DNA from 3 places in the Blastococcus sp. SYSU DS1021 genome. Region 1 is predicted to be linked to each of the others. Evidence: riboswitches for the same ligand, from Rfam matches in the RefSeq annotation. Region 1 holds a riboswitch; each other region holds the start of a gene.
What was found. Region 1 has a riboswitch for cyclic di-AMP ahead of ACI8AP_RS00705 (LysM peptidoglycan-binding domain-containing protein). Riboswitches for the same ligand answer to the same signal wherever they lie in the genome.

Region 1 (3,262 bases):
GATCGTGGGTGAGAACTCCCGTCCGGACGACATGGACGTGAACATCACCAAGGAGAAGAAGCTCACCAACATGCGCAAGTCCACCTCCGAGGAGCTGGAGCGGCTGATCCCGCCGAGGATCCTCAACCTGGAGCAGGCGCTGGAGTTCTGTGCCGAGGACGAGTGCGTGGAGGTCACGCCGGCCGGCGTCCGCATCCGCAAGGTGGTGCTCGACCAGACCGAGCGCGGCAAGGCCAAGAACCGCAAGCCCAAGCCCAGCTGATCCGCCCATGACGCAGCGAGCCCCTGCCCGGTGATCCGGGCAGGGGCTCGCTGCGTCATGGGGCCGTTACGGCGCCGGCACGAAGGCCACGTGCGGGTGGTCCATGTGGTTGGCGGTGGGGGAGCCGCGGTCCTCCATGGGCTGCCAGGCCCAGCCCGTCCACGTCCCGGCGATCTGCTGCTGCCAGATCACGTACTCGACGCCGAGGCGCGCCGCGTTGTCGATGACGTACTGGCTGAGCGCGTCGCCCGTGGCCCGGTCGTCGTAGACCATGAAGTCGGCGGCGCGGCCCTCCGACGGGCTGTGGCCGGGGCGGGTGAGCACCGTCGGGATGCCGAACTCCGCGGCGACCTCCGCGACGGCGGGGCGCACGTGCGGTTCCCACGCGCCGTAGGCGGCGGTGTCGAGGGCCGGCCGGTCCGCGGCGCGGCTGGCACGCTCCGGGGCCGCCGACGGGCCGCCGACGAGGGTGAGTCGCTGCCCGACGCGCAGCACGTTCGGGTCCGCGCCGATGACCTCGAGGTTGAGGGCGTGCACGTCCTGCCAGGTGGTGCCGTGGCGGGCGGCGATGCCGCCCAGCGTGTCGCCCGGCTGCACCACGTACTCGCCGCCGGCGGGGGCGGGGGCGGCAGGGGCGGCGCCCGATCCGCCGATGACGAGGACCTGCCCGACGCGCAGGACGTTCGGGTCGGCGCCGATGGTGGCGAGGTTGTCGGCGTGGATGGTCTGCCACGAGGTGCCGTGGGCGGCCGCGAGCCCGCCCAGCGTGTCACCGGGGACGACCGTGTGCTCCCCGGGGTGGGCCTGTGCCGGACCGGCGATCGCGAGGGAGGCGGCCGCGGCGGCCGCGAGGACCACGGCCGGACGTGCCATGGCCGCCGCCGCCGCGGAGGTGCGGGTGGAGCGACCGGGTCGTGCCGTGCGGTGCTTGAGCATGGGGAAGCCTCTCGCCGCCTGCGGGGTTAGCTGTCGGGTTCGGGCGAGAGCTGCCCGGCCGCGTGCTGCGGCTTCACCCCGAGGCCGAGGGCCAGGATCTCGTGGGTTCCCCGCGCCTGCCCGTCGTGTGCACGGGTCCGGTGGCGGTGGGCAGGTTCGGCGGTCCGCCATCCGGGCCCACCCGTTGGTGGACGCAGCACGGTAGGCAGACCGCCGTCCCCGACGGCAAGGCCGCGGAGCCTCCATCGCGGGCGGCCCCGCGCGGACTGACTCGCCGTGGCCCGCCCCCGACTGCCCGTGTGCGGTGCTCGTACCGGCGGCGCACGGTCCGCGGCGCGGGCTCCGTGCTCGTCAGGTCACGAATCGTGATGACTGGCCGAAGCGGTCCGACGCGCCCGCCACGCCGTCGAGGAGTCTCGCCTCGCACCCGTCCTACGTTGACCTCGGAGCCGTCTCCCCGGCTCCCTGGGAAGAGGAAGGCGGCCGAACGCTCATGGCGACGATCACCCGTACGGTTCCGGCGATCGAGGGCTTCCGGGGTGGCATCGACGTCCGGGTGAGCCTGCGCGCCGACGCCGGATCGGGCGGTTCGGCGTTCGACGGTGCGTGGTTCCCGCGGAGCCGGGACCTCGCCGTGGAGCTGCCGGAGCTGATCGCGGCGCTGGAGCGGCGTGGTGTGCGGGTGGAGCGGTTCACCTACGCCCTCGACGCCTGGGAGCCGGCCCCCCGCAAGCTGGAGGTGCTGGGCCGCACGGTCCGCGCCGGCGGCTTCCGGAGCATGGACCCGCAGGTCGTCTGCCTCACCTGGGCCGGGGGGAACCGCCGGGCCGACCTGCTGGTCGTCCCGCCGGAGACCGACGTCCTCACCGGCGCCCGGGCGCTGCGGCTGTGCACCCGGCGGGGCCTGCCGTCCTCGCCCCAGATGGTGCTCGCCGCGGCCCGTTCCACGCCCCTTCCGCAGGTGCCCACGCTGCCGGTGTCCCGCGCGGTGTAGCGCTCGTCCGCCGACGGCGGATCCGCTGCCGGCGAACTCCCTGGACGCGCGGGCGCCGACCGGGCTGGAGTGCTCGGCATGAGACTCCTCGTCCTCGGCGGCACCCACTTCCTCGGCCGGCACGTGGTGGAGGCCGCGCTCGCTCGCAGGCACGACGTCGCCACCTTCACCCGGGGCCTGACGGGTCCGCCGCCGGAGGGCGCGCGGGCGCTGCACGGCGACCGCGACGACCCCGGCGCGCTGCCGCGCGCGCTGGGGGAGTGGGAGCCCGAGCTCGTCGTCGACACCTCCTGCCAGACCCGGGCCGCCGCCCGCAACGCCGCTGCGGCGCTGGGCGGGGTCCGCTCCTACGTCTTCGTGAGCAGCCTCAACGCGTACCGCAACTGGCCGCCGGGGCCGCTCGGCCCGGAGGACGGCGAGCCGACCTGGGACACCGAGGACGACGAGTACGGGCCCATCAAGGCCTTCGGCGAGCGGGAGCTCGCCGCCGCCGTCGGTGGCCGCTTCCTCGCCGCCCGTGCCGGCCTGATCGTCGGCCCCTCCGACCCGATCCACCGCCTCGGCTGGTGGCTGGAGCGCATCGCGAGCGGCGGTCGGGTGGTCGTCCCGGCCGAGGGCGTCGCCCAGCCGATCGCGCTGGTCGACGCCCGTGACCTGGCCGCCTGGCTCGTGGACATGGCCGGGCAGGGCCGCACCGGTGCGGTCAACGCCACGGGGCCGGCGGGCATGACGACCCTGGGCGGCCTGCTCGAGCTCTGCCGGGTCGTCACCGGGAGCGCGGCGGAGTGGGTACCGGTGCCCGAGGCCGACCTTCTCGCCGCCGGCGTCCAGGAGTGGCTGCACCTGCCGCTGTGGCTGCGCCACGAGGTCGCCCGCACCGCCTGGGACGTCGACACCACCCGGGCCGCCGAGCTCGGGCTGGCCACGCGGGCGCTGGAGGCGACCGTCGCCGACACCTGGGCGTGGCTGCGCACGCACGAGCGGCCGGCGCCGCCGGCGCACCGCCCCGCCGACCAGCCCGGACCCGGCCTCCCGGCCGAGCTGGAGGCCTTCCTGCTGGCCGGCCGCTA
Region 2 (3,262 bases), on a different contig from region 1:
CCGCCGAGTAGATGCCCTGCTTGATGTAGACGGACTGCCCCTCGTACAGGTTGGCGACCCGCTCGGACAGGACCTTCTCGCCCTGGTGCCAGACCTCGATGAGGCCCTTCGCCGGGTCGGGGGACCAGATGAACCGGACGGTGTGGTCGTTCCAGGCGCCCTTGTCGATCGTGCCGAGGTTGAAGGTCCGGACGTACTGCGCGTCGCCGGCGGTCCTGCCGCCCGTGCCACCCCGGACGTCGACCATGAGGTTCTCGTTCACGTCCGACCAGAAGTGCACGTTGGGGTTGCCGGAGTTCACCGTCTGGTGCCACTGCGTGTAGATCAGGAACTGGCCGCGCTCGTCCCAGTCGAAGTCGGCCGGGAAGAACGTGGACCAGGCCCACCACTGCTCGTCGCCGGGCCGGACGTCGCCGGAGGCGGCGATCGAGTCGCGGACCTCGGAGCGGAGGGTGCCGTGCGTGCCGTTCCAGCCGGTGTCGCCGCGCTGCACGGTGAAGAAGGCGGTGCGCTCCGAGCCGGGGTACGGGTTGGCCGTGGTGGTGCCGTACTGGTCCGACCGGAGGGCGTGGATCTCGGGCCAGGGGCCGGGGACCAGCGTCGTGGCGTCGTAGCCCCAGACCCGCGTGGGCTGGACGGCGGGCAGCTCGGGCTCGGGGTCGGACTCGGGGTCGGTCGCGGGCGGGGGCGTCGTGGTCGTCGGCGTCGTGGTCGTCGGAGGCGTGGTGGGCTCCGTGGACGGCGCCGGCGGCTCGGTGGTGGTGGGCTCGGGCGGGGGCGTCGTGGTGACCGGGGCCGCCTCGGCCGGGGTGGTCGGCTCGGCCGGCTGGCCGCCGGGGTAGATGTGCACCGGCTCCGTCCGCTCACCCTGCACCTTGGCGTGGTCCCGCGGCACGACCACGAAGGCGTACCGCGGGGTGGACAGCGGCAGCCGGGGCGACGTCCAGGCGGTGGCGCCGGTGGAGCCCACGATGCGACCGGCGGCGCCGGAGGTGACGTCGATGACGAGGTAGTCGCGGGCCCCGGGCACCCCCGTCCAGTCCAGCGAAGCCCGCTGATCGACGGCCTCGCCGATGAGATCGGCCGGGGCGAGCAGCACGGCGGCGGCCTGCGTGTGCGATGTGACGGGCCGAGGGGCTGCCAGGACGGCGTCGGCGAGTCCGGCGCCGCCGATCAGGGTCAGGGCCGCCAGGACGGCCAGGTTGCGCTTGTTCATGGCGTCGGTCCTCAGATCAGGTCGAGCGGGGTCTGGACGAGGCGGTCGGCGGCATGGACGCCGCCGCCGGCATCGGTCAGGACGGCGGTGGCGACGGCGAGCACGAGACCGGCCCTCGAGGGGAGCCGGGCAGGCGCTGCAGATGCCGCTCGGACGCCGCGTCCGGGGCTGCGGCGGTGACACCACCGGTCGAACCGACGACGGCTGAACGTTCTGTCACGCATCAATTACGCCACGTCATGAAGGCGGCGGTGCAGAGGCGCGCCGGTCGCCTTCCGGCCGCGGCGCCGGTGTGGCGCACCGCTGACGCCGAGGCGCCTACACCCATTGGGAGCCGTGTCCTTGCTCACGCGGACAGGGAGGCGCGAGCGCCAGGCACGACACCGCTGGCATGGGAGAGGTGGGGCGGGTGGGGCTCGAACCCACGACCCAGGGATTATGAGTCCCATGCTCTGACCAGCTGAGCTACCGCCCCGGACCCGCCAGCCTGCCAGACGGCGCCGCGGCGCCGCAGCCACGTCCTGGGGCCGGTGGGGCGAACTGACAAGGTCCGTTACCCCCCTGTGACATTCGGACGATCCGCTTGTACCGTCTCTCGCGGCCCATCCGATCCCGCTCCCGAAACCCGGGGGCTCGGACGGGCCCCGCCGAACTCTGCGGCCTCACCGCCGCGGGGACCGGGGACCCACGTTCTCTGGGGTGAATCCCGCCTGCGCCACCACGGGCAGGCAGGTAGGGCATGTTCCGGCCCGAACCCGTCAGCTGACCTGGTAGGCGGATAGAGGAACGGAGACCGTCGCCTTGGCGACCTCGCACCACCTGCGCCACCACGTCCCGGCCGCGCCCGCGCGCCGGGCCCTCAGCCGCACCCGTCGGGCGGCCACCGCCGCCACCGCACTGCTGGCGCTCGCACTGCTCGGGACGTCGACCGCGGCGGCCGCGCCGGGCGACGCGCGCAGCGAGCATGACCGCGTCGAGGCGGAGGTCGCCGACATCGAGCAGCGCGTGCGCGACGCAGAGGAGCGCCTGCAGCAGCTCACCCTCCGGGCAGAGGAGGCCAGCGGCGCCGTGCTCGCCGCGCAGGCCGAGCTCGACCGCGCCCGCGAGCACGCCGACGCCATCGCCGCCGAGCTCGCCGCCGTCCGGGAGGCCGTGGCGAGTACCCAGGGTGAGGTAGCCGCCCTCGGCCGGGAGGCCTACATGGGCAGCGACAAGTCCATGAAGCAGCTGGAGATGGTGCTGCACGCCGACGGCCCGGGGGAGCTCCTCCAGCAGGCCGCGACGCTCGACCTCCTCGGTGAGGATCGCGCGCAGGTGCTCGAGGACCTGCGGGTGGCCGAGGCCCGCGAGGCCCGGCTCGACCAGGAGGCGAAGGCCGCCGTCGCCGAGCGGGATGCCGCAGCGCGCAAGGCCCAGGGCATGCAGGCGGAGGTCGACGCCCTCCTCGCGGCCGCGCAGACCGACTTCGATGCGCTCACCGCCGAGAAGGCGGCGCTGGACGAGCAGCTGCGCGAGGCGGAGATCCGCATGCTCAGCCTCCGCGGCACGGCCGACCCCGTCGCCGCCTGGTCCGAGCAGCAGGCCACCGAGCAGGCGGCCGTGGCGGCGGCTCCCGCGACCGCCGGGGCCGGCCGGCTCACCCAGGGGCGGGTCACCTCCTGCTACGGCAGCCGGTGGGGTACCCAGCACCTCGGCGTGGACATCGCCGCGCCGATCGGCACCCCGATCTTCACGCCGGAGCCCGGGGTCGTGCTGCAGGCCGGGCCGGCCAGCGGGTTCGGCCTCGCCGTCGCCATCCAGCACCACGACGGGGCCATCACCGTCTACGGGCACGTGAACCAGTTCTTCGTCTCGCCGGGCCAGGTCGTCAGCGGTGGGCAGCAGATCGCCGAGGTGGGCAACCGGGGCCAGTCCACCGGCCCGCACCTGCACTTCGAGGTGCACCTCGGTGGCCTGTACGCCAACCGGTCCAACCCGGTGCCGTGGCTGGCCCAGCGCGGCATCACCCTCGGCGGCAGCTGCGGCTGAGGCTGGTTGACGCCATCG
Region 3 (3,262 bases), on a different contig from region 1:
AGATGACGCACACCGGCCTGCCGTGGCGGGCGGACGTGCACGAGCGCCTGCTCACCGACCTGCTCGGCCCGCGCCCGGGAACCGGTGGGCGCCCCGCGGTGCTCGAGCGGCTGCTGGGCGAGATCCGCGCGGCGCTGGGGACCCCGTCGCTCAACCCCGATTCGCCGGCCGAGCTGCTGCGGGCACTCCAGCAGGCCGGCCTCCCGGTGGCCGACACCCGCTCGTGGACCCTCGAGCAGCTCGAGCACCCGTGCGTCCCCTCGCTGCTCGAGTACAAGAAGCTGATGCGGCTGCTCACGGCCAACGGCTGGAGCTGGCTGGAGGCCTGGGTGCAGGGAGGGCGGTTCCGCTCGGCCTTCCTGCCGGGTGGGGTGGTCACGGGTCGGTGGGCGTCCAACGGCGGGGGTGCACTCTCGGTGCCCACGCTGATCCGCCCGGCGGCGGTCGCGGACGACGGCTGGCGATTCGTCGTCGCCGACGTGGCCCAGCTGGAGCCCCGGGTGCTCGCCGGGATGAGCGCGGACACCGCGATGGCCGAGGCGGCGCGGGCCTCGGACCTCTACGCGGGCATGGTCGCCGGTGGCGCGGTGGCGACCCGGGCGGAGGCCAAGCTGGGCATCCTCGGGGCCATGTACGGCGGCACCCGCGGGGAGAGCGGTCGCATGATGCCCCGGCTCGCCCGCCGCTACCCGCGCGCCATCGGCCTGGTCGAGGAGTCCGCCCGGGCCGGCGAACGCGGCGAGGTGGTGCACACGCTGCTGGGCCGGGGGTCGCCGTCGCCCAGCGGCGCGTGGGCGCAGCGGGCGGACGGGCTCGGCGAGGCCGCGGAGCAGGCCGGTTCCCGGGAGGACCGCGACCGCGCCCGCCGCGCCTGGGGTCGGTTCACCCGCAACTTCGTCGTCCAGGGCACCGGAGCGGAGTGGGCGCTGTGCTGGCTGGCCGACCTCCGCAACCGGCTCTGGCGGCTGGGCGGCGACGGGCCGCTGGGGACCCGGGCGCACCTCGCGTTCTTCCTCCACGACGAGGTGGTCGTGCACACCCCCGAGCACCTGGCCGACGACGTGGTCGAGGCGGTGCGCGCCGCGGCCACCACGGCCGGGCGGCTGCTGTTCGGCGCCTTCCCGGTGGACTTCCCGCTGGACGTCGCCGTCGTCCGGTCCTGGGCCGACGCCGGCTGAACGGACTGCCGTACACCACCGACGGGGCCGGCACGGTGGCGCGACACGCGTCACGATCTGCGGAAGTGACCGCTCCCGCATTGTCACGACTGCATAACGACGGTTACCGTGGCGGAGCCCGGCCGATCGTTCTCTCCCCATCCGGGGAGGGTCTGCCGGGCGCCGCCGAGTCGCCCGCCGCCTTCGAGCTGCGGGCGAGCCGGGGACCCACCGAAGTTCTGGGGTGAATCGCGCACCGGGCACGTCCCGGTGCGGGTAGGGCTGCTTCCCGTCCGAATCCGTCAGCTAACCCGGTAGGCGGCACGACGGAAGAAACGGAGAGCCGCCGCATGGCGCGCCCCTGCACCGCCGCACCACCCCGCGCCCGCCGGCACCGCCGCCCCCCGGTGCGTCCCCGGACCTGACCGCACGCGCACCCGGCGTCCCGCCGGTCGCCCCCACCAGCGATGACCGCCGGCCGAGCCGCCGGTGCCCGGTGGCCCCGCGACCCGGCGCCGGTCCGCAGCCCGCATCCCTCGCGGTCCGCCTCGCCCGGCCGACCCCGCCGCACCAACGGAGCACCCCGAACCCATGGATCCCCGCACCACCACCTCGGGCCGTCGTGGCCCGCTCGCCCTCCGCCGTCGCCCGCCCTCGGGCCTCCGCCGTCCGGCGTTCTACCTCGGGGTCGCCGCCGCCGGTGCCCTCCTGGTCAACACCCTCGTCGGCGTGGACCCGGGCGCCCAGGCCGAGGCCGGCACCTCGCAGTCGGTGAGCGTCGCCCAGGAGCTCGGGCTCACCTCCCGCTCCGGCCCGGTCGACGTCGCCGAGGACCTCGCCCCGCTGCAGGACCTGGCGGCCAGCCGCAGCAGCCGCGAGGCCGAGCAGGTCGCGGCCCAGCAGGCCCAGGCCGCGGCCGACCAGGCCGAGCTCGACCGGCAGAAGGCCGAGGCGGAGGCCACCGCCCGCGCCGAGGCCGAGGCGAAGGCTGCCGAGGAGAAGGCAGCGGAGGAGGCCGCAGCCGCCGAGCGGGCGGCCGCGGCCCCCGCCGCGGCGACGCCCACACAGGAGGCCCGGGCCGCCGCCACCACCGCCGCCTCGGTGGCGGCCACGGCGGTCGCCCGCATCTCCAACACCGCGGGCAGCGTGAAGCCGCAGACCCAGGCCGCGGCCGACGCGGTGGTCAGCAACGTGCCCGGCGCCGCGGGGATCACCCTCGGCGGCACCCGGGCCAGCGCCGCCGACCCGGGCGGGCACCCCTCGGGCCTGGCGCTGGACTACATGGTGATGTCCGACGCCGCCCTCGGGGACGCGATCGTCGCCTACCACCGCGCCCACTGGGCCGAGCTGGGCGTGGACTACCTGATCTGGCAGCAGCGGATGCTCTCGTCCCCGGGCGGCTCGTGGCAGGCGATGGAGAACCGGGGCAGCGCGACGGCCAACCACTTCGACCACGTGCACGTGAACTACAACTGACCCCACCGCCCCGCGGCCGTGCCTAGGTGAGCCGGCGGACCACGGACAGCGGCAGCACCCGCATGGCCAGCCCGATGGGCACCCACGGCCACGCGGGGACGTAGGCCGTGGCCCGCCGGGCCTCGATGGCGGCCACCATGGCGCGGACGCCCGTCGGGGTGTCCACCATGAACCGGGTTCGCTGCTGCACGTGCTGGTTCATCTCCGACCGGATGTAGCCGGGGTAGATCACCGACACGTCCAGGCCGGGGATCCGCTCGGCCCGCAGCCCCTCGGCGAGGGACGCGACCCCGGCCTTGGTGGCGGCGTAGGTGGTCATCGACCGGCGCATGCCGCGCAGCGCCGACATCGAGGAGATCAGCACGAGGTGCCCGCGGCCCTGGCGGCGGAAGATCTCCAGCGCCGCCTCGGTCTGCGCCAGCGCGCCGACGAAGTTCGTCATCGCCGTCTCGCGGTTGGCCTCGGCCCGGCCGGTGCCCAGGGGCGCGCCCTTGCCGAGGCCGGCGTTCACGACCACCCGGTCGATCGAGCCGAACGCCGCGGCGAACGCGGTGAAGACCGTGGGCACGGCCTGGGCGTCGGTGACGTCGAGCGCCGCGGTCTCCACCCGCCGGCCGGTGGCCGGGCGG

Region 2: it holds a riboswitch for cyclic di-AMP, as region 1 does, so the genes downstream of both, ACI8AP_RS08880 (murein hydrolase activator EnvC family protein) here and ACI8AP_RS00705 (LysM peptidoglycan-binding domain-containing protein) in region 1, are expected to answer to the same signal.
Region 3: it holds a riboswitch for cyclic di-AMP, as region 1 does, so the genes downstream of both, ACI8AP_RS05305 (hypothetical protein) here and ACI8AP_RS00705 (LysM peptidoglycan-binding domain-containing protein) in region 1, are expected to answer to the same signal.

The regions. Positions count from the first base shown of each region.
Region 1 covers NZ_JBJHAL010000001.1:134,451-137,712, forward strand. Annotated here, with positions in the region: gene typA (translational GTPase TypA) at 1-262, shown strand, start outside; gene ACI8AP_RS00705 (LysM peptidoglycan-binding domain-containing protein) at 329-1,198, opposite strand; cyclic di-AMP (ydaO/yuaA leader) riboswitch at 1,219-1,312, opposite strand; gene ACI8AP_RS00710 (DUF5994 family protein) at 1,692-2,192, shown strand; gene ACI8AP_RS00715 (NAD-dependent epimerase/dehydratase family protein) at 2,271-3,262, shown strand, end outside.
Region 2 covers NZ_JBJHAL010000009.1:70,399-73,660, forward strand. Annotated here, with positions in the region: gene ACI8AP_RS08870 (heparin lyase I family protein) at 1-1,216, opposite strand, end outside; tRNA gene ACI8AP_RS08875 (tRNA-Ile) at 1,618-1,691, opposite strand; cyclic di-AMP (ydaO/yuaA leader) riboswitch at 1,852-2,007, shown strand; gene ACI8AP_RS08880 (murein hydrolase activator EnvC family protein) at 2,018-3,244, shown strand.
Region 3 covers NZ_JBJHAL010000005.1:55,178-58,439, reverse strand. Annotated here, with positions in the region: gene ACI8AP_RS05310 (bifunctional 3'-5' exonuclease/DNA polymerase) at 1-1,178, shown strand, start outside; cyclic di-AMP (ydaO/yuaA leader) riboswitch at 1,347-1,494, shown strand; gene ACI8AP_RS05305 (hypothetical protein) at 1,749-2,633, shown strand; gene ACI8AP_RS05300 (SDR family oxidoreductase) at 2,656-3,262, opposite strand, start outside.